Linked DNA regions of Rhodopseudomonas palustris. The main gene of each other region encodes a partner of the protein of the gene in region 2 in a complex. Links are inferred from orthologs where the notes say so. Each region holds a gene or a part of one and is shown on either strand. Other genes may lie near its edges. The genes, in order: RPPS3_RS03845 and hfq.

The links.
Region 1: the proteins of hfq (region 2) and RPPS3_RS03845 are in contact, whole or in part, in a crystal structure (PDB 3VU3), measured with the Escherichia coli proteins. The link is inferred for Rhodopseudomonas palustris from one-to-one orthologs.

The regions. Positions count from the first base shown.
Region 1 is NZ_CP019966.1:807,676-824,517, reverse strand. The notes cover bases 6,559-9,557. They hold RPPS3_RS03845 (catalase), read right to left. Parts: upstream 9,107-9,557; coding sequence 7,010-9,106; downstream 6,559-7,009. Other genes in these bases: RPPS3_RS03840 (c-type cytochrome), read right to left, coding at 9,517-9,557; RPPS3_RS03850 (acyl-CoA dehydrogenase family protein), read right to left, coding at 6,559-6,746. Outside these bases: RPPS3_RS03875 (MtrB/PioB family decaheme-associated outer membrane protein), read left to right, coding at 1-1,133; RPPS3_RS03870 (high potential iron sulfur protein), read left to right, coding at 1,272-1,556; RPPS3_RS03865 (acyl-CoA synthetase), read right to left, coding at 1,728-3,254; RPPS3_RS03860 (vWA domain-containing protein), read right to left, coding at 3,428-4,819; RPPS3_RS03855 (AAA family ATPase), read right to left, coding at 4,819-5,766; more of RPPS3_RS03850, read right to left, coding at 5,769-6,558; more of RPPS3_RS03840, read right to left, coding at 9,558-10,101; RPPS3_RS03835 (PQQ-dependent sugar dehydrogenase), read right to left, coding at 10,336-11,592; RPPS3_RS03830 (OFA family MFS transporter), read right to left, coding at 11,856-13,505; RPPS3_RS03825 (formate dehydrogenase subunit delta), read right to left, coding at 13,569-13,784; formate dehydrogenase accessory sulfurtransferase FdhD, read right to left, coding at 13,774-14,604; fdhF (formate dehydrogenase subunit alpha), read right to left, coding at 14,604-16,842.
Region 2 is NZ_CP019966.1:2,912,766-2,918,631, reverse strand. What follows is about bases 2,947-5,866. They hold hfq (RNA chaperone Hfq), read right to left. Parts: upstream 4,571-5,866; coding sequence 4,322-4,570; downstream 2,947-4,321. Other genes in these bases: RPPS3_RS13540 (sigma-54-dependent transcriptional regulator), read right to left, coding at 5,648-5,866; RPPS3_RS13545 (D-amino-acid transaminase), read right to left, coding at 4,751-5,608; hflX (GTPase HflX), read right to left, coding at 2,947-4,310. In the rest of the region: gyrA (DNA gyrase subunit A), read right to left, coding at 1-2,737; more of hflX, read right to left, coding at 2,940-2,946. UniProt on the Escherichia coli protein: RNA chaperone that binds small regulatory RNA (sRNAs) and mRNAs to facilitate mRNA translational regulation in response to envelope stress, environmental stress and changes in metabolite concentrations.

The DNA.
Region 1 (16,842 bases), 2.1 Mb from region 2 along the record:
TGGTCGAGGATTCGTCCGCCACCGGCATCGCCGCCGGCATCCCGCGGCGGTCGCTATCGATGTCCTACACCAAGCAGAATGCCAGCGGCGAGATGCAGTGGCGCCCTGCCAAGTGGGTCACATTCGGCAGCACGTTCGGCTGGGAACAGTGGGACCGCTCCCGCCGCGACGCCAACGTCACCAACGAGTTCATCGGCAAGCTGACCGCGGACTTCAAGGTCCACGACATCGCGACGCTGCGCACCAGCGGCCAGTATTCCGAACGCCGCTACGACAATTACGACGGCCTGGCGATGGCGCGCGACACCTATTACAGCGCCACCGCCAACAACGGCACCAACTTGCTGATGCGTAAGTTCGATATGGCGAACCGCAACCAGACCAAGGCCAACGCCTTCCTCGACATTTCCGGCCCGGCCGGCAGCGTGTTTCGGGACTTCGTGATTTCACCGACCGCCGGCCTGCGGTTTGAGGACTACCCGGACGATCCGCTGTTCTTCGGCCTGAAGAAGAGCAACACCTGGAACGCCGGCATCGACGTCACCTACAGCTTCACGCCAGGCTCCTCGATCCAGGCGTCGTATCTGTACGAAACCTATGATCGCTTCCAGGTCGGCAGCGGCACCCTGACCAACTCCGCCACCGGCCTGCCCAACGCCACGCCGATCAATGCGTTCGGCAGCAACACGCTCGAGAAGGTGCAGACCATCCTGATCGCCAGCACGCTGGAGCTGATTCCCGGCGTCCTCGATTTCAAGCTCGGCTATGCGATCTCGTTCTCGCACGAGGATTGGGACTACGGCCCCTATAACGGCTACGCGATGCTGGCGAATGCCGGCGGCACTGTCTACCGGCCGTTCCCAACGGTGTCGACCAACTATCAACGGCTCGATGCGTCGCTGAAGCACACCATCGATCCGTCGATCGTGGCGAAGCTGGGCTGGACCGGTGAGGTCTACGTCAAGGCGCGCTACATCTGGGAGCGCAACAGCGTCGACAATTGGCAGCAGGATCTGATGTCGCCCTATTTGTATCTGGTCGACACCACGCTGGCGCGGATGATCGACATGGGCGCCACCAATCCGAACTACGACGCGCAGTACTTCCAGGTCTCGCTCAACGCCAAATGGTGAGCGGCAGCGCCGCGATGCGGCGCCGCATCGCGACAGGATCGGCTCGCATGCGAACGCGGCGAGCTTGCGGCCGGCGGCAAAGACGTGGCCGCCGGCCGATACCAACCAACGTCAACAACGATGGGAGGACGACAGACGATGAACGACAAACGCAATGACCAGCCGCCGCTGTCGCGGCGCAAGCTGCTGAAGGCCGGCGTCGGAGCCGCGGGCGTCGCCGCGATGCTGGGCGCCGGCGTGGCTGCGGCGAATGCCCAGGTCACCAAGAAGGCCTCTCACAAGGATGCCGGCTATCAGGAGTCGCCGAACGGTGCCAAGCGCTGCGGCACTTGCCGCCAATTCCGGCCGCCGAGCTCATGCATCACGGTCGAAAGCCCGATCAGCGAGAACGGCTGGTGCCGCCTCTACGCCGGCAAGGCGTAACGCGCCACCGATCACGTCATCTGCTGCGCAACGACGAGCGGCACAGCGGTCGCAAGCTCCGGGTCCGATTCAGTCGGAGCTGGAGCTTGCGTCATTGCAGGCGCTTACCTGATCAGCACCGCTCTCGCCGGCGCATGATCGATGAACTGCGCCCGCTTCGGCGGAGTGCGATCACGCGTCGGCGGTCTCGCGAACCAGGATGCGCTCGCGCAGCGTCGGCTTATGCACCTTGCCGGTGGCGTTGCGCGGCAATGCTTCGACGAAACTGACGCGCTGCGGACATTTGAACCGCGCCAGCCGCTCGCGGCAATGCGCCAGCAGTTTCGCCTCGCTCAGCTCTTGGCCGGGTTTGAGCGCGACCACCGCGACTCCGGTTTCGCCCCATTGTGGATCGGGCGCGCCGATCACTGCCGCTTCGGCAATCTCCGGCAGCTGGTACAGCACATCCTCGACCTCGGCCGGATACACGTTCTCGCCGCCCGAGATGTACATGTCCTTGGTGCGGTCGACGATGTAGTAGAAGCCTTCGTCATCGACGCGCGCGGCATCGCCGGTGTGCAGCCAGCCGTCGGTGAATGAGGTGCGGTTGGCGTCCGGCCTATTCCAATAGCCGGGGGTGATGTTCGGGCCCTTCACCCAGAGTTCGCCCATCTCGCCCGGCTTCACCGGCTCGCCATCAGGACCGACGATCTTCAGGTCGGCGTGCAGCACCGGCTTGCCGGCCGAGCCGGCCTTGCGCGCGGCATCGTCGGCATCGAGCATCAGCACCGCCGGGCTGGTCTCGGTCATGCCGTAGCCCTGGACCAGGGCACAGCCGCGTTCCTGCCAGATCTTCAACAGCGGCACCGGCATCGGTGCGCCGCCGACGCCGGCGATCTGCAGCCGCGACAAGTCTGTCGCCGCAAACGCCGGATGCTGGCACATGAACTGATAGATCGACGGCACGCCGAAGAAATGCGTCAGCCCGACCGACGGATCTCCGATAATCGACAGCGCCGCGCCCGGATCGAATGCGCGCATCAGCAGGGTGGTGCCGCCGGCGTGCAGCACCGGATTGGTGTAGCAATTCAGCCCGCCGGTGTGGAACAGCGGCAGCACGCAGAGAAACACCGTGCGCTGCGAAATGAACGCCGGGATGCCGAGATTGACCGCGTTGATGAAGGTCATCCCATGGGTGATCATGGCACCCTTCGGCTTTCCGGTGGTGCCGGAGGTGTACATGATGGTCGAAACGTCATCGAGCGTTACCGGCTCGGCGTTACCGAGACGCGACGAGCTCGCCAGAGCGGTCTCATAGGCCGGACCGAACGCCAGCAGATGCGGCACGCCGCACGCAGCCTTCAACTCCGCCGCCATCGGTGCCAGCTCGTCGTCATGCGCCAGCACCCGCGGCGCGGCATCGCCGACGATATAGGACAGTTCGTGCACCGTGAGGCGGACGTTGAGCGGCACGAAGATCGCGCCGAGCCGGAAGCAGGCAAACTGCACCTCCAGCGTCTCGACCGCATTCAGCGCCAGCACCGCGACGCGATCGCCGCGGCCGACGCCGAGCGTTGCGAGATGCGCCGCCAGCCGGTCGACCCGTTCGTCCATTGCGCGGTAGCTGATGGCGCGGCTGGTGGCGAGATCGACCACCGCGATCCGCTCCGGGCGGACCTCGGCGTGATGGGCGATCCAGTCGAAGTAAGCGAAGCTCATCGGTTTTCTCCCTCGGAAGGTCGGCGGCTCTTGATGGCCGTCTCGACGAGGGAAGTGAAAGCGCGGGCCGGCGGGAAGTCAATCGCCGCATCTTGTGCGCCGCAACTAACTATCGCGAAATTGAACCACGTGTGCAGCCGGTCGGCGCAAGACAGGCCGGCGCCGTCCAGCGGCTACTGATAAGCTGCCACGATGTCCGAGACCGCGCGTTCGAGCTGCTTGGCGGTGGCGCATTGCCGGACCACGTTGCAGAACGGCGCGTAGCGGAACATTTCCGAATCGCCCCAGCCCCAGCCCATCCGGCCTTCGGGATTGAGCCAGACCACGCGCTTGGCGCGCTCCGAGATCGTGCGCAGAATGTCGGTGCGCGGATCGAGATTGTTGCTGCGGGCGTCGCCGAGCACGATCACCGTGGTCTTCGGCGTCACTGCGCGCAGCCAGCGCTTTTCGAAATCCGCCAGCGAGGCGCCGTAATCGGACGAGCCGAAGCCGACCTTGGACATGATCTCGCGCATCGCAGCTTCCGGCTCCTGCTTGTCGAGAATGTCGCTGACCTCGATCAGGTGGCCGGAGAAGGCGAAGGATCGGACATCGTCGACCACCTCGTGCAGGCTATGGATCAGCAGCAGGAAAAAATCCGACACCTGCGCCACCGAGCCGGAGACGTCGCACAGCGCCACGATCTGCGGCCGGTCGCGATGCCGCCGCTTCCAGGCGGTGAGGAACGGAATGTTACCCCAGGCGGCGTTGCGGCGGATGGTGCGGCGGACGTCGAGATGGCCGCGGCGCTGCCGCTTGCGCGGCTTGCTGTAGCGCTCGCGAAGCCGCCGCGCGATGGCGCGGATCAGCTCCTTCATCTGCTCGACCTGGCGTCGCTCCAGCCGCATCATCGGCGCATTGCGCAGCACCTCGTGGCGCAGGTTTTCGGCCTCCTCGCGGCCGTACAGCAGCAGCGCTTGCGCCACCATTTCGCGCACGCTGTCACGCAGGCCGTCGAGCGCCGCCGTGAGCCGTTCCGCCTGCGCCGAATCATCGGCCTTGAGCCGGTCGAGATCGTCGCGCAACTGGCCGACGCCGAGCGCTTCCATCATCCGGCTCTGAAACAGGCCGCGCTGGGTAAAGAACCGGATGTTGGAGAGCGATGCTTCGTTCGCCGCGCCGGCGAGCGCGGCGGCAACTGCGCTGCGATCCTGCGCCAGCAGCATCTGTGCGAGCTCGCCGAGCTCCGGCGGCGCCGAGTCTTCACCGCCGCCCTGCCCTGGCGCGCTGTTGCCGCTCAGCTGCGACGGTGATGCCCCACTTTCGGACTGCTGATCGGCCCCTTCCGCGGCGTCCGCATTGGTCTTCGGCTCGGGCCGGCTGAAGAACAGATCGAAGCATTGCGCCAGCGCCTGCTTCTCGTCCTGGGTCTTGGCCAGCGTCACCAGCAGGGTGTCGCGCAACAGGCCGCGATCGGCAAAGCCGACCTCCGACACCGCCCGCATCGCGTCGATACTCTCGGCCGGCGACACGCGCACGCCGGCGCCGCGCGCCGCCCGGAAGAAGCGGTGCAGCTCCTCGCGCATCAGCCGAACACGCCCTCGCGCCCGGCCTTGGCGACGAAGCCGGAGACCTGCGGCAACGCGGTTTCGATGTCGGCTTCGTACTTCAACAGCACGTTGAGCGTGTCCTTCACGGTCTGGTGGTCGAGCTCGCTCGCCTGCAGCAGCACCAGCACCCGCGCCCAGTCGATCGTCTCGCTGACCGACGGCAGCTTCTTCAGATCGAGCGCACGGATCTGGTTGATGAAGCCGACCATCTGCTTGCGCAGCGTCTCGCCGGCGCCGGGCACGCGGCTCTCGACGATGCGCTCCTCCAGCTTCTGTTCGGGGAAGCCGATGTGCAGATGCAGGCAGCGCCGCTTCAGCGCATCCGACAGGTCGCGCTCGCCGTTCGAGGTCAGCAGCACCAGCGGCTTCACCGTCGCGCTGATGGTGCCAAGCTCGGGGATCGTCACCTGGTAGTCGGACAGGATTTCGAGCAGCAGCGACTCGAACTCGGCGTCCGACTTGTCGATCTCGTCGACCAGCAGCACGCAGCCCTGCGGCTGCTCCAGCGCCTTGAGCAGAGGTCGCGGCTCGACGAATTCCTTGGAGAAAAATACGTCGCCAAAATCGTGCAGCCGACCGAGCGCATCGGTCAGTGTCTGCGCGCCGCCTAGCACTTCGCCGAGCTTGTCCTTGAGGATCTGGGTGTAGAGCAGCTGCTTGGCGTATTTCCACTCGTACAGCGCCTTGGCCTCGTCGAGCCCCTCGTAGCACTGCATCCGGATCATTTGTAGGCCGCGCCAGCTCGCCAGCGCTTTGGCCAGTTCGGTCTTGCCGACGCCGGCGGGGCCTTCAACCAGGATTGGCTTCTCGATCTTCTCGGCCAGATACACCGCAGTGGCGATCTGGCGGCTGGCGATATAGCCGACCGATGCCAAACCTGCGGTGACGGCCTCGATGGATTGCATCGGCAGATTCGCAGTCATAGCTATTGATTGCTCCAGAGAGATTGGCCGAGGGCGATCTGCCGCTGCTTGCGCGGCTCGCGCGCCACATTAGCCAGCACGTCGAACGCCGCCAGCGATCGGGTGAGTTGATCGTCGATCCGATCCGGCGGAAGCAGCGCGCGCAGCTCTTCGACGAGCATACGCGCCAGGCTACGGACGCCGATGACGCGCGCGCCAATCGGTGGCTCGCCGCTGTCCAGCGCCTGCACCGCGGCGGCGCTTCCCGCTTGTGCCAGCGACAGCAGTCCAGCGAGGCGGCCGAGCGTCAGTGCGTTCTCTTCGCTGTTCGCGATCCGCGCCGCGACCGTGTGCAGCAGCCAATCGAGGAAGCCGACAGTGGTCGCGGTGGCGACCGTATCTTCGAGATCGCGGAACGGCAGCGCCATCGCCGGATAGGCATCCGGCATCGTGCCGATCCGCGCCGAGGCCGGCACGACGCAGTTCTCAAAGCTCAGTTCGCAATGCGAGGCCGGCTTCAGCACGTCGAGCGACGGCATCGGGGTCAGCGTCAATCCTTCGGTGCCGCGCGGCAACAGAAACAGGCCGTAGCGCTTGCGGCCCTGCTCGACGCCGGTGATCGCCAGCACCAGAAACAAATCGGCGACCGGACCGTTGGTGATCCACGCCTTGCGGCCGTTGATGACGTAGCCGTCGGCCCGCTGTTCGGCGGTCGTCTGGAGATGCTTCGGATGCGCACCGGCACCGGGCTCCGAGATCGCCACCGCGGCCCAGCCGCGCCCCGAAGCGATCCGCGGCACCAGCTCGCCGCGCTGCGCCGCGTCGGCGAAGCCGGCGATAAAGAACCGCGCGATCAGTTGGCGCCCGGCAAACGCCGTGGCGAGACCGAGTTCGCCGGTCGACGCCGCAATCGCCCGTTCGGCCTGTGCGATCGCCCCGTAGCTGTCGAGCGCCGCATCGCTGCCGGGAAGGCCGATCTCGAACAGAGCGGCCTCGGCCATCGGTATGAACGGATCGGTGCCGGATCGATCTGCGGCTAGCGCCCGCCAACGCGCGATGCGTGCGGCGACCGCCGCTGTCGCCGCCTCTGTCGTCCCGAGGGTCGCGCCTGACGCGCCCGGTGTTCGAAGCTCACTCATGGCTCCGTGTGTAGAACAAGCCCGCGGCGGCGGCGAGTGTTTGTTGTATTCCGGCAAATGGAATGCGACGCGCGGCGAAGCTGACTCCGCCGCGCGCCATCAATGTCGCAGAATAGAAAGCTTAGTTACACCGCGTGAACCTTCGGCTCGCGCTCCCAGAACCGCAATTGCGAGCAAAGCTCCAGGAAACGCTCGGCGTCCTTCGGTCCGCCGAGACTCATCACGCCGCCGTCGGGTTCGACGCCGGCCTTCTCCAGAAGCGCCGCCGCATCCTTGGTGACCGCAATAAACTTGGCGTGGGCGAAGGCGTCGGCGACGAAGTCGCGCGCGGTCGCTTCTTGTTGCAGTTGCAGGGCGCCGTCTGGCGAGAGCAGTACCGCGACCGCATCGTACAGCACCGACGGACCACCATTGACCTTCTGCTTCGCCGGCCGCGGCTTACCATCGGACGCGGTGAAGCCGCCGACCTTCGGGGCGATCAGTTCGACCATCGCGCCTTGCTGCGTGGCGGCGGCCTCCAGCGCCGCCAGCAGCTTGGCGTCGGCGCCGTCGCTGACCAGAATGCCGAGCTTGCGGCCCTTGAAGCTGCCCGGCGCATTCTTGACGATGCTGAGCGCCGGCGACGGCGGCAAATCCGTGATCGGCTTGCGGGCTGGCTCGGCAGCCGCCGGCAGCTTGATGCCGAGACCGTCGGCGACCATCTGGGCGAGCGTCTTGTCGACATTGACGAGATGCGACACCACGCGGGCGCGGATCGCCGGCGTCTCGACCTTGCTGAGTTCGAACACGAACGCGTCCTTGATGTGCGTCTGCTCGATCTCGCTCTGGCTGACGTAGAACTGCCGCGCCTGACTGTAGTGATCGGCGAACAGTTCACCGCGGGCGCGGCGCCGCTCGCCGGTTTCCTCGGCCGGAAAGCTGCGGAAACCCTTCGGCGTCTCGCGCGGTCCGGTCCCCCAGCTGTTCGGCTCGTAGTTGACACGGCCGCGCGGGTTGTTGAACGCCATGTGGCCGTCCTGCGTGAAGCTGTGGAACGGACACTTCGGGGCGTTGATCGGCAGGTCGGTGAAATTGGTGGTGCCGAGCCGTTTCAGCTGGGTGTCGAGATAGGAGAAGTTGCGGCCCTGCAGCAGCGGATCGTTGGTGAAGTCGACGCCCGGCACGATGTTGGCGGTGTGGAACGCGACCTGCTCGGTCTCGGCGAAAAAATTATCGACGGTGCGATCGAGCACCAGCCGGCCGACGCGGCGGATCGGCACGCGCTCTTCCGGAATGATCTTGGTGGCGTCGAGAATGTCGAACTCGAATTCGTCCGCGAAGGCGTCGTCGAACAGCTGCAGGCCAAGCTCCCATTCCGGATAGTCGCCGGCCTGGATCGCACCCCACAGATCGCGACGGTGGAAGTCCGGGTCTGCGCCGTTGATCTTCACCGCCTCGTTCCACACCACCGACTGCATCCCGAGCTTCGGTTTCCAGTGAAACTTGACGTAGGTCGATTTGCCCTCGGCATTGATCAGCCGAAAGGTGTGGACCCCGAATCCTTCCATGAACCGGAACGAGCGCGGGATCGTCCGGTCGGACATGATCCACAGCGCCATGTTGATCGATTCCGGCATCAGCGAGATGAAGTCCCAGAAATTGTCATGCGCGGTTTGCGCCTGCGGGAAGCCGCGGTCCGGCTCCTGCTTGGCGGCGTGCACCAGATCGGGAAACTTGATCGCGTCCTGGATAAAGAACACCGGGATGTTGTTGCCGACGATGTCCCAGTTGCCTTCGCGCGTGTAGAGCTTGACGGCGAAGCCGCGGACGTCACGCGCCAGATCCGATGAGCCCTTGTTGCCGGCGACGGTCGAGAACCGCACGAAAGCCGGCGTTCGCTCGCCGGCGCGCTGGAAGATGTCGGCAGCGGTGATGTCCGACAGCGACTCATAGGTCTCAAAGAAGCCGTGGGCGCCGAAACCTCGCGCATGCACGACGCGCTCGGGGATACGCTCGTGGTCGAAGTGGAAGATTTTCTCGCGGAATAGAAAGTCTTCCATCAGCGTCGGCCCGCGCCGGCCGATCTTCAGGCTGTTCTGATTGTCGCTGATCGGAATGCCCTGCCGACTGGTGAGCGCCGGCATATCGCCGCTGGCAACCTGATGGGTCTCACCGCCAGGCCCGCGATGGATCGATGCGTCGGCCAGCTTGGCGGATTTCAGTTCGGGATGCTTGTCGGCCATGGAACCTCGCGCAGAAGGACAGAGTGATGGCGGCGCGGCTCTCGCGGCGATCGAAGCCATCGCTGCCGTGTCGATCCAACTGTGCGAGAGAGTCGTCCGCCGCTGGACTACGGCGTGAATGCGGATTGGTTCCTGGGATGAAACGAGTGATGCAGACAGGTCGACAGCCCTGCCCTGTCATCAAGCTCGCAGGTCAACGCCCACCCCCGTCATTCCGGAGCGCTCACGCCAGTGAGCGAACCCGGAATCCAGAGGTTATCGAGGGGTGATCCGCTAAATCGAGATTCCGGGTTCGCGCGTTTCACGCGCGCCCCGGAATGACCATTTTGGCGCGTACTCGGCCTCCCAACGACGGTGACAAGGCGGTGCTTGGCAGCCTCCCAATCGTAGTGAACGATCGACGAAACACCCTAATTCAAATGCGCCAGATAATGCGCCAGCGCGTAGATCTCTTCTTCGCTGAGCTGATAAGCGACGTCGGCCATCGCCGCCATCGCGCCGCCGGAGCGCTGGCCGGATTTGAATTCGTTCAGCGCCTTGATCAGATATTCTTCGCGCTGACCGGCGAGCCGAGCGGTCGCCTTGGTGCCGGCGAAGCTGTCGGTGTGGCAGGATGCGCAGCGCCGCCCCACCGCGGCCTCGGCGCCCTTGCGCGACAGCTCGGGCTTTTCATCCGGCTTCAGATTCTTCATCGGCGGCAGTGAGGCGAAATACGCCCCGAGATTGCGGATGTCCTCGTTACTGAGATCCTCGACCACCGAGCGCATATTGGCGTTCTCGCGGGTGCCGGCGCGGAAGAATACCAGCTGCCATTGAATGTAGAGATCGGGCTGTCCGGCCAGCGACGGGGTGTACTCCATCTTGGAGATGCCGTTCTCGCCGTGGCAGATGGTGCACACACCAGCCTTGGCCTTGCCGGCCTCGATGTCGCCGGCGACGAGAGGGGAGGCAAGCAGACCAAAACAGAACGACAGCGCAGGAAGCAGGCGAGTCATGCAAGGGGCCTCTGTTGGCTCAGAGCTTGTGGTTGGAGTTCGTCATTCCGGGATTCGTCGCGGTCGGCGCAGCCGGCCGGGGCGAAGGCCCGCAATCCATAACCACTGCGATCGGGGGTGAATCACGAGGGCGGTGGTCGGGCCTCACAAACGGCACGGGGAGCATGGATTCCGGGTTCGCCGCTGCGCGGCGCCCCGGAATGACGACGTGGGGAGAGTGCGCTCAGCTCGAGCTCATTTGCTGTAGCTGATGCGATAGATCGCGCCGGCCCAGTCGTCGGCCACCAGGATCGAACCGTCCTTGGCCAGAACGATATCGGCCGGGCGGCCGAGATAGCCCTGATCGCCTTCGATCCAGCCGTCGGCAAACACCTCCTGCTTGGCGTTCTTGCCGTCGGGATCGGCTGTCACCTTGACGATCCGGCCACCCTGATATTTGTGCCGATTCCAGGAGCCGTGTTCGGCGATCAGAATCGCGTTCTTGAAGTCGGCCGGAAACTGGTCGCCGGTGTAGAACTTCATGCCGAGCGGAGCGACGTGGGCGCCGAGATTGAGGACCGGCGGGGTGAACTCCGAACACTGATGCCCCATCGCGAATTTCGGATCCGGCATGTCGCCCTGATGGCAATACGGATAGCCGAAATGCTCGCCGAGTTTGGCGATCATGTTGAGCTTGTCGCTCGGCATGTCGTCGCTGATCCAGTCGCGCGCATTCTCGGTGAACCAGTATTTTCCGGTGCGCGGATCGACGTCGCCGCCGACGGAGTTGCGCACGCCGAGCGCGACGATCTCGGCATTGCCGGTCTTGGGATCAACGCGGCGGATCTGCGACACCGAGGTCGGCGGGATGCCGATGTTGAAGGGCGGACCGAACGGCACGTAGAACCAGCCGTCCTTGTCGGCGGCGAGATACTTCCAGCCGTGCGCCACGTAGGATGGCATGTCGTCATAGACGACCTTGCCGGAGCCAAGATTATCCAGGTTGGCTTCGGCATTGTCGTAGCGGATCAGCTTGTCGATATCGATGACGTACAAAGCGCCATCGCGATAGGCGAGGCCGGTCGGCATCTTCAGGCCCTTGAGGATGGTCTTGACCTGCTTCTTGCCGTCCTTGTCGGTGATCGCATAGACGTTGCCGAGTCCGAACGAGCCGACGAACAGCGTGCCGTTGTCGCCCCACGCCATCTGCCGCGCGGCGAGCACGCCCGAGGCATAGACCTCGATCTTGAAGCCCGGGGGCAGTTTGATCTTCTTCATCATCGCTGCGAGTTCGGCGTCGGACGACCCAGTCGGCGGACCGGCCGGCGGCGCGAGGCCCTTCTGCGCTTCGGTCTCGTCGCCGAGGAACCAATCGGGCGGCGGGTTGGTCCAGAATTCCTTGCTGCCGGATTCGTATTTCTTCAGCCCCTGCGCGCCAGCCTGCGATATCGCCGCGGCCGCCGCCAATGCAATGGCGCAGGCAACAGCGGATCGTGTGAAGACCGATGTCATCTCGTTCACTCCCTCGGCGGCCATTCCGGCCGCTTTGATTCTTATTAGTTGGAACGGTTCGCGTCGGATCGTCGCCGGCGGAAGACGCCGGTGGCGAGACGCTATCACATCCGTTTCGGGAGAGAAGAACGATTGCGAGTGAATCGCGATGAACATTCGCTGCGCCGCAATCGATGCAGTGCAATGAAGCGCGTAGCTCAAACCAAACGATCAAATCAAAAGCGGGACGGCGGCGAACCGCCGTCCCGCGGCTTTGGCCAGGATCAGAAGATCTTCATCGCGTTCTGCAGCGTGATCCAAACGCCCCAGGCGAGCGGAACGCCGACGAACAGCCAGAACGCCGCGGCACGGGCATCGAGCCCACCCTTGCCGATGCCGTAGGAGCCGCCGCCGACATTGGCGGCTGCACCCTTGGCCTGTAGCGCGGCAACCTCCTCGGGCTTCATGAACCACTTGTCGGCGAGCGGCTTGACCATCGCGTTGCAGATCAGGCCGAGCACCAGCATGCCGGCGAGGATATACATCGTGAAGTCATACACCTGCGCGCGCGGCACGCCGGTGGCGATCTGCGCTTCGCGAATGTAATTGACCACCACCGGGCCGATGATGCCGGCGGTCGCCCAGGCGGTCAGCAGCCGGCCGTGGATGGCGCCGACGAACTGAGTGCCGAAGATATCGGCCAGATACGCCGGCACGGTGGCGAAGCCGCCGCCATACATCGACAGGATGATGCCGAAGGCGAGCACGAACAGCGCCTTGCTGCCCATCGCGGCGAGCGTCGGCGCCAGCGCGTAGAGAACGATGCCGAGGAGAAAGAACACATAATAGGTGTTCTTGCGGCCGATGTGATCGGACAGCGACGCCCAGAAGAACCGGCCAGCGATGTTGAACAGCGACAGCAGACCGGCGAAGCCGGCGGCGATGCCGGCGATCACGGTCTTCTGCTCGGCCGACAGCTGATTGAACGACAGGTCCGGCAGACCGATCAGCTTGCCGCCGAAGATTTCCTGCAGCATCGGCGACGCCATACCGATGACGCCAATGCCCGCCGACACGTTGAGACACAGCACCGCCCAGATCAGCCAGAACTGCTTGGTCTTGTGCGCGTCCTTGAGGTGCACCTGATGCGCGGTGATGTAGGCGTTGTTCTTTTCCGGCGGGGTCCAGCCGTCCGGCCGCCAGTTCGGCGGCGCCAGGCGATAGGAGAACGCCCCGATGGTCATGAACACGAAGTAGATCAGCCCCATCGCCAGGAAGGTCTGCCACACGCCGACATCGGTCGGGGTCTTGAAATAATTCATCAACATGTTGGCCAGCGGGGCGCCGATCATCGCGCCGCCGCCGAAGCCCATGATCGCCATGCCGGTGGCCATGCCGCGGCGATCCGGGAACCACTTCACCAGCGTCGACACCGGCGAGATGTAGCCGAGGCCGAGACCGATGCCGCCGATCACGCCGGAGCCGAGCCACAGCAGCCAGAGCTGATGCAGATAGATGCCGAGCGCGCCGAGCACCAAGCCGCCGGCCCAGCACACCGCAGCGACGAAGCCGGCCTTGCGCGGACCGACCCGTTCCAGCCACCCGCCCCACACCGCGGCCGAGGCGCCGAGCAGCACGAAGAACAGCGTGTACATCCACCCCATCGAGGCGACGCGCCAGTCGCAGGTGGTGGTGAACAGCTCCTGCACGATGGTCATGTCGGCGCAGACCTTCGGCGCCGATAGCCCGACCGCGCGCGACAGCGGTAGCCAGAACACGCTGAAGCCATACGCCATGCCGATGCAGAGGTGGATACAAAGTGCCGCCGGCGGCACCAGCCAACGATTGAAACCGGCGGTAGCGATAATCCGTTCGCGATCAAAAATACCCGGCCTTGCGCCGGACAGCCGTCCGGCCCCATCCAATATGGTCATGTCGTTTCCTTCCCCTGTTGCGGCCGTCCGTTTTCGGACTGACCGTCGTCGCATGCGCCCTTGCTAAGTTGCCCCTTTCAACGCCTCCACTGCGGCCCGCACCTCGGGCGCGAGTCCATCACCCCCGGCCTCGAGATGCGCGATGATCGCCCGCCGCATCCGCGGCTCCCAGAACTTCTTCAAATGCTCGGTGATACCCGGCACGGCCCTGTCAGGCCCCTGGCTGCGGAAGAACGCGCCGATCTGATTGGCCATATACACCAGCCGGTCAGGCGACATCGGCAGCTCCCTTGTGATCGATGTCGGTGATGCGCTGCGGATGGCTGAACAGCTCAAAGCCATCGGCACGCGCAATTGCAGCGAGCGTAATGCCGGCAGCCTCGGCCATTCGCACCGCAAGTGCGGTCGGCGCCGACACGGCGACCAGCACGGCGGCGCCGATCGCGGCGGTCTTCTGCACCATCTCGACCGAGACCCGGCTGGTCAGCAGCACGAGGCCGTTCGCTGCATCGATGCGATCTCGGGCGAGCGCGCCGGCGAGCTTGTCGAGCGCATTGTGGCGACCGACGTCCTCACGCACATGAACAATGCCGTGCTCCGGCGTGAAGTAAGCAGCGGCGTGTACCGCGCGGGTTTCAACGTTGAGCTTCTGCAGCGGCGGCAGGGCCTCGATCGCGGCGATGATCTGCTGCGGCGAGAAACTGCGGCCGGCACCGACGGTCGCAACCGGACGGACCGCCTCGGCAATCGAGTCCACTCCGCACAGCCCGCAACCGGTCGGCCCCGCGATATGCCGGCGGCGCTGCTGCAGACGTTCGGCGACATCGCCCGCGAGCCACATCCGCAGTTCGACGCCGTCGTCGTGCGGCACGATCTCCAGGCTGTCGATCTCGGCCGCCTGCCCGATCACGCCTTCGCTCAGGCTGAATCCGATCGCGAAGTCTTCCAGATCGGCCGGCGTTGCCATCATCACCGCCTGGGAGGAGCCGTTGTAGCTGATCGCGACCGGGGTCTCGTCGGGGATCGCGCGCGTGCCGGGCTGCATCCGGCCGTGACGCCAGACCTTGGTCTTGCCGGTGTGGACGGTCGGCCGCGCCATCACTCCGCCGCCTCCGCCGGCACCGCGATCCGCCGCGCGGCCGTCGCCTGCTGCTCATAGGAGCGCTGCCATTCCGACGGGCCGTTCGACGGCGCGACCTGCACGGCCGTCACCTTGTATTCCGGGCAGTTGGTGGCCCAGTCCGAGTACTCGGTGGTGACGACGTTGGCCTGGGTGTCGGGGTGATGGAACGTCGTATAGACGACGCCCGGCGCGACGCGGTCGGTGATCAGCGCGCGCAGCGTAGTCTCGCCGGCACGGCTGGCGAGCCGCACCCAGTCGCCGTCGCGCACCCCGCGTTGCTCGGCGTCGTGCGGATGGATTTCCAGCCGGTCCTCGTCGTGCCACACCGTGTTGGCGGTCCGCCGGGTCTGCGCGCCGACATTGTACTGCGACAAGATGCGGCCGGTGGTGAGCAGCAGCGGGAATCTTGGCCCGGTGCGCTCGTCGGTCGCGACGTATTCGGTGATGACGAACTTGCCCTTGCCGCGCACAAAATGATCGATGTGCATCACCGGCGTGCCTTCCGGCGCGCGTTCGTTGCACGGCCACTGGATCGAGCCGAGTTCTTCCAGCCGGTCGTAGGACACACCCGTGAAGGTCGGCGTCAGCGCGGCGATCTCGTCCATAATCTCGGACGGATGGGTGTAATTCATCTTGTAGCCGACCGCCTCGGCGAGCCGCAGCGTGACTTCCCAATCTTCCAGACCGTTTTTCGGCGACATCACCTTGCGGACGCGCTGAATGCGACGTTCGGCATTGGTGAAGGTGCCGTTCTTCTCCAGGAAGGTCGAGCCCGGCAGGAAGATATGGGCGTAGTTGGCGGTCTCGTTCAGGAACAGGTCGTGGACGATCACGCATTCCATCGCTTCGAGACCGGCCGCGACGTGCTTGGTGTTGGGGTCCGACTGCAGAATGTCCTCGCCCTGCACATACAGCGCCTTGAACGAGCCCTCGACCGCGGCGTCGAGCATGTTGGGAATGCGCAGGCCCGGCTCGTTGTCGAGCTTGACGTTCCACAGCGCCTCGAAGCTTTCGCGCACCGAGTCAGTCGAGATGTGGCGATAGCCCGGCAGTTCGTGCGGGAACGAGCCCATGTCGCACGATCCCTGCACGTTGTTCTGGCCGCGGAGCGGATTCACGCCGACGCCCGGCCGGCCAAGATTGCCGGTGGCCATCGCGAGGTTGGCGATCGCCATCACGGTGGTCGAGCCCTGGCTGTGCTCCGTGACGCCGAGCCCGTAATAGATCGCACCGTTTCCACCGGTGGCGTAGAGCCGCGCGGCTTCGCGCAAGCTGCCCGGATCGACGCCGGTGAAGGCGGCGGTCGCCTCGGGGCTGTGGCGCTCGTCGGAAACGAACGCCGCCCAGTGCTCGTATTCGCTCCAGTCGCAACGCTCGCGCACGAACGCCTCGTTGGCGAGCCCTTCGGTGACGATGACGTGCGCCAGCGCGGTGAGCACCGCAACGTTGGTGCCGGGCTTCAGCGGCAGATGCTGCGCAGCCTCGACATGCGCCGAGCGAACCAGGTCGATGCGGCGCGGATCGATCACGATCAGCTTGGCGCCCTGGCGTAGCCGTTTCTTCAGCCGCGAGCCGAACACCGGGTGGCCGTCGGTCGGGTTGGCGCCGATGATCATCACCACGTCGGCATGCTCGACCGAGTCGAAATCCTGCGTGCCGGCGGAGGTGCCGAAAGCGGTCGACAGGCCGTAGCCGGTCGGCGAGTGGCAAACGCGGGCGCAGGTGTCGACATTGTTGTTGCCGAAGCCGGCGCGGATCAGCTTCTGCACCAGGAAGGTTTCTTCATTGGTGCAGCGCGACGAGGTGATGCCGCCGACCGCGTCGCGGCCGTACTTCGCCTGGATCCGCTTCAGCTCGGACGCCGCGTAGCTGAAGGCTTCGTCCCAGCTCACCTCGCGCCACGGCTCGGTGATCTTGGCGCGGATCATCGGCTTGAGGATGCGCTCCTTGTGGTTGGCGTAGCCCCAGGCGAACCGGCCCTTGACGCAGGAATGGCCGCGATTGGCCTTGCCGTCCTTGTACGGCACCATGCGCACCAGCTCTTCGCCGCGCATCTCGGCCTTGAAGGTGCAGCCGACGCCGCAATAGGCACACGTCGTCACCACCGAGCGCTCCGGCGTGCCGATCTCGATCACGCTTTTCTCGTTCAGCGTCGCGGTCGGACACGCCTGCACGCAGGCGCCGCAGGATACGCATTCGGAGCCGAGGAAGCTT
Region 2 (5,866 bases):
CGCCGTTGCCGTTTTCGCCGTCGTCGGTCTCCGGAATGCGCTCGACCGAGACGACCTTCTCGTCATCCGCGGTGTCGAACACGATCACGCCCTGCGTCGAGCGGCCGGCGACGCGAATGCCTTCGACCGGGCAGCGGATCAGCTGACCGTTGTCGGTGACCAGCATGATCTGGTCGGAGTCTTCGACCGGGAACGACGCTATCAGCTTGCCGTTGCGGCTGTTCACCGACATCGCCACGATGCCTTTGCCGCCACGCCCGGTGGTGCGGTACTCGAACGACGAGGTCCGCTTGCCGTAGCCGTTCTCCGAGATCGTCAGCACGAACTGCTCGGACGCCGACATTTCGGCATAGCGCTCCTGCGACAGCGCCGCGGACGTATCGCCCTCCTCGGCTTCAACTTCCGGCGTCTCGATCGGCTCGTTCTCCTCACCGGTCGCGGCACGGCGGATCGCGCCGGACTGCTTCAGATAGGTCGAGCGTTCGGCCGGCGTCGCCTCGAAGTGACGCAGGATGCTGAGCGAGATCACCTTGTCGCCGGACGACAGCGCGATGCCGCGCACGCCCATCGAGGTGCGGCCGCTGAACACGCGCACGTCCGGCACCGGGAAGCGGATGCACTGGCCGCCGGCGGCGGTCAGCAGCACGTCGTCGCGCTCGGTGCAGATCTGGACGTCGACGATCGCCTCGCCCTCGTCGAGCTTCATCGCGATGATGCCGGAGCGGCGGACGTCGACGAAGTCGGACAGCTTGTTGCGGCGGACGTTGCCCCCGGTGGTGGCGAACATCACGTCGAGCTCGCTCCACGAGGCTTCGTCCTCCGGCAGCGGCATGATCGTGGTGATGCGCTCGCCCTGCTCCAGCGGCAGGATGTTGATCAGCGCCTTGCCACGGCCGTTCGGCGGCGCCAGCGGCAACCGCCAGACCTTTTCCTTGTAGACCTGACCGCGCGACGAGAAGAACAGCACCGGCGTGTGCGTCGAGGCGACGAACAGCCGCGAGACGAAATCCTCCTCGCGGGTGGCCATGCCGGAGCGGCCCTTGCCGCCGCGGCGCTGCGCCCGATAGGTCGACAGCGGCACCCGCTTGACGTAGCCGGCGTGCGACACGGTCACCACCATGTCCTCGCGCTGGATCAGGTCTTCGTCTTCGACCTCGCCTTCCTGCTCGACAATCTCAGTCCGCCGCGGCGTTGCGAACTCGGCCTTGACCTCGCCGAGCTCGGTCTTGACGATCGTCTGCACCCGCGCCCGCGAGCGCAGGATTTCCAGATAGTCGGCGATTTCGACCGCGAGCTTGTCGAGCTCTTCGGAAATCTCTTCGCGTCCCAGCGCGGTGAGGCGCTGCAGCCGCAGATCGAGGATCGCCTTGGCCTGCTCGAACGACAGCCTGGCGGTGCCGTCCTCGTTGAGCTTGTGGCGCGGATCGTCGATCAGCGTGATCATCGCCGCGACATCGGCGGCCGGCCAGTCGCGCGACATCAGGGTCTCGCGCGCCGTGTTCGGATCAGGCGAATTACGGATCACGCGAATGATCTCGTCGATATTCGCCACCGCGATCGCGAGGCCGACCAAGATGTGGGCGCGATCGCGCGCCTTGTTGAGCAGGAATTTGGTGCGGCGGGTGACGACCTGTTCGCGGAATGCGACGAAGACCGTCAGCAGATCCTTCAGGTTCATCAACTGCGGCCGGCCGCCTTCCAGCGCCACCATGTTGGCGCCGAAATTGGTCTGCAGCGGCGTGAACTTGTAGAGCTGGTTGAGCACGACCTCAGGTACGGCGTCGCGGCGCAACTCGATCACCACGCGGAAACCGTCGCGGTCGGATTCGTCGCGCAGATCGCCGATGCCTTCGATCTTCTTCTCGCGCACCAGCTCGGCGATGCGCTCGACCATCGTGGCCTTGTTCACCTGATACGGAATCTCGGTGACGATGATCGCTTCACGGTCCTTGCGGACGGTCTCGATCTCGACCTTGCCACGCATCACGATCGAGCCACGGCCGGTCTGATAGGCGGCGCGGATGCCGGCGCGGCCGAGAATGATGCCGCCGGTCGGGAAGTCCGGACCCGGCACGATCTTGTTGAGATCGTCGATCGACAGCGCCGGATCGTCGATCAGCGCGATACAGGCGTCGATCACCTCGCCGAGATTGTGCGGCGGGATGTTGGTGGCCATGCCGACCGCGATGCCGCCGGCGCCGTTGACCAACAGGTTCGGGAACTTGGCAGGAAGAACCTGCGGCTCCCGTTCCGAATTGTCGTAGTTCGGCTGGAAGTCGACGGTGTCCTTGTCGATATCATCGAGCAGCGTCTGCGCGATCTTGGTCAGGCGGGATTCGGTGTACCGCATCGCCGCCGGCATATCGCCGTCGACCGAACCGAAATTGCCCTGACCATCGATCAGAGGCACGCGCATCGAGAAGTTCTGCGCCATGCGGACCAGCGCGTCGTACACTGACTGGTCGCCGTGCGGGTGATACTTACCGATGACGTCGCCGACGGTGCGTGCCGACTTGCGATACGGCTTGTTCCACTCGAAGCCGTTCTCGTACATGCCGAAGAGGATACGGCGATGCACCGGCTTCAACCCGTCGCGCGCATCCGGTAGCGCTCGCGCCACGATCACGCTCATCGCGTAATCGAGATAGCTGCGCTTCATCTCGTCGAGAATGGATACGGGGCGAATATCCGAGGGCGCCAGCGGCTCCCCGGGCTTCTCGTCGTCTTTGTCGGACAAGGGTGAATTCCGGTCAGAATCTGATCGGATTCGTATAGCGTATCGGGGTGTTGTGAACCACCCTTTCGGACGCGGTTTTCGAAGGTTTTTCCGCTCGTTTTTCCAAAGACTTACGGGGCGTTTTCGACGGTCGCGAAAAGCCTTCGTGAAAGGCGCCGAAATTGCCGCGATCGGCGCTTCCGCAAAGCGCCGATTCGCGCCCTCAATCCGGCCGCGGCACCGCGCCGAAACGGTCGACCACGACGTCGCGCTTGTTGTCCTCGACCCGCACCGTCATGGCGTATCGGCCGTCGACCAGATCCTTCGCCAGCACCTCAGTGTTGCGATGGAGCCAGCTCACGCCGGCCCCGTCCGCCGCATCGATCGACAGATCGAGCACGGTGCGGGTGGCCGCCAGGCGCTGCTCGATCGCCAGCAGAAGGTCATCGACGCCCTCGCCGCTCACCGCCGACACCAGAAGGCACGGATGATCCTCAGGCCGGCGCGCCGCGATGTTCTTCAATTCGTCCCGCTGCTCGGGCTCGAAGCGGTCGATCTTATTCCAGACTTCGACAATCCGGCCGCTGGCCGCATCGACGCCGAGCTGGCGCAGCACGTTGTCGACGTCGTGCTGCTGCGCTTCGGCATCCTCGTGGCTGATGTCGCGGACATGCAGGATCAGATCGGCTTCCAGCACCTCTTCCAGCGTCGCGCGGAATGCGGCGACGAGCTGGGTCGGCAGATTGGAGATGAAGCCGACGGTGTCGGACAGCATCGCCTTGCCGCCGTGCGGCAATTGGATCGCGCGGAGCGTCGGGTCGAGCGTTGCGAACAGCATGTCGGCCGCCTGCACGTCGGCCCGCGTCAGCCGGTTGAACAGCGTCGACTTGCCGGCGTTGGTGTAGCCGACCAGCGCGACCACGCGATACGGCACGCGCTGCCGACCGGCGCGATGCAGCCGCCGTGTCGCCTGCACCTTCTTCAGCTCGGACTCGAGTTTGGTGATGCGCTCGCCGATCAACCGGCGGTCGGCCTCGATCTGGGTTTCGCCAGGGCCGCCCATGAAGCCGAAGCCGCCGCGCTGGCGCTCGAGGTGGGTCCACGAGCGCACTAGGCGCGAGCGCTGATAGTTGAGATGCGCCAGCTCGACCTGGAGGGTGCCTTCGCGGGTCTTGGCGCGGCGCCCAAAGATTTCCAGGATCAGGCCGGTGCGATCGAGCACCTTGGCGTTCCAGGCTTTCTCCAGGTTGCGCTGCTGGATCGGCGACAGCGCGCAATCCATCACCACGAGGTCGGCTTCGTGCGCGGCAATCAGCCCGACGATCTCTTCGACCTTGCCCTTGCCGAGATAGGTCGCGGGACGAATCTGGCTGATCGGCGTGAGCACCGCCTCGACGACGTCGAGGTCGATGGCGCGCGCAAGACCCGCGGCTTCATCGAGCCGCGCGTCGTTGTCGCGGACGGCCGTATCCGCCGCGTCAGGATCACCCCGGCGCGTGCGCAAATACGGACCGACGACGATGACTCGTCCAGTCTCTCCGCCCTGCCCCGATCGCGGACGATCGGCGCCCTCGTCAATGCTGCGGGGTTCCAATCAGGCCCGCCTCAAGCTGGCGAGTCCTCGCCGCTTTCGAACAGCTGGATCGGCGCCCCCGGCATGATCGTCGAGATCGCGTGTTTGTAGACGAGCTGCGAATGACCGTCGCGCCGCAACAAAAGGCAAAAATTATCGAACCAGGTGACAATACCCTGCAACTTCACCCCGTTGACCAGAAAGATCGTCAGGGGAGTCTTTGTCTTGCGTACGTGGTTGAGGAAAGTGTCTTGAAGGTTTTGTGCGCGGTCTGCCGCCATTTTTTATCCCGCAATTGGTTTTGTCTTTTCTTGCCGGTGCGCGTCTCTCTATCGGAGCTCCACCCCGGTTGCCGACTCCTCCGAGATCCCCCTCCGGAAGCCGACGTCCGATTAGAGGGTAGGCATGGCTTTTAAGCAAGCAACTAAAACCCCGAGTGGATGCTCCCCGCGCCGCAAAGCTTAAGAAAACACCGCAAATCGGTGAAACTGCTCTCTTAGACGTTTGGCCAATGCGCCCGGCGTGCCGTTGCCAATCGGCTGCCCGTCGATCGCCACCACCGGCATCACGATCTGGCTGGACGCGGTCACGAATGCCTCGGCGGCACCGGCGGCCTCGGCCGGCGTGAACGGCCGCTCCTCGAACCGAACCTGCAGCGCTTCGAACGCATCCATCAGCACCGCACGGGTGACGCCGGGGAGTATGCCGGCCTCGGCCGAGCGGGTCACCACCCGGCCCTCTTTGGTGACGATCCAGGCGTTGCTGGAGGAGCCTTCGGTGACATAGCCGTCGCGGTCGACGTACCACGCCTCATAGGCACCGGTCTCGCGCGCCGCCTGCTTGGCCAGCACGTTCGGTAGCAGCGCCGTCGACTTGATATCGACCCGCGGCCAGCGATTCTCCGGCAGCGTGATCACCTTGATGCCGTGAGCGGCGTTGGCCTGCCCCTTCGCCGGATCGAGGCTGCGCGCCGTCACCACCACGGCGGGCTTCACCGACGCAGCTGGAAAGCCGTGATCGCGCCGCGCCACGCCGCGCGTAACCTGCAGATAGACGATGCCGTGATTCACCCGGTTGCGCCGCACCACTTGGTGCATCACGACGGACAAGGCCGCGAGCGGCATCGGCTCCTTGATCCGCAATTCGCCGAGCGAGCGCTGCAGCCGCGCCAGGTGCCGCGGCATGTCGACCAGCTTGCCGCCGCGCACTTCGCAGACCTCATAGACGCCGTCGGCGAACTGATAGCCGCGATCTTCGATGTTCACGCTCGCATCGCGCATGTCGAGATAACGGCCGTTGACATAGGCGATGCGCGACATCGATTGAATCCAGGTCTGAGATATGAATGGAAGGACGACTTAGCCGACGCCGAGCGCCTTGAGCTTGCGGTGCAACGCCGAGCGTTCCATGCCGACGAATTCGGCGGTGCGCGAGATGTTGCCGGAGAACCGGCTGATCTGCGCGATCAGATAATCACGCTCGAACGCCTCGCGGGCCTCGCGCAGCGGCAGACCCATGATGTGCTCGCCGTTATTGCCGGTCGGCATCGTCGGCACCATCGAGCCGACATCCTGCGG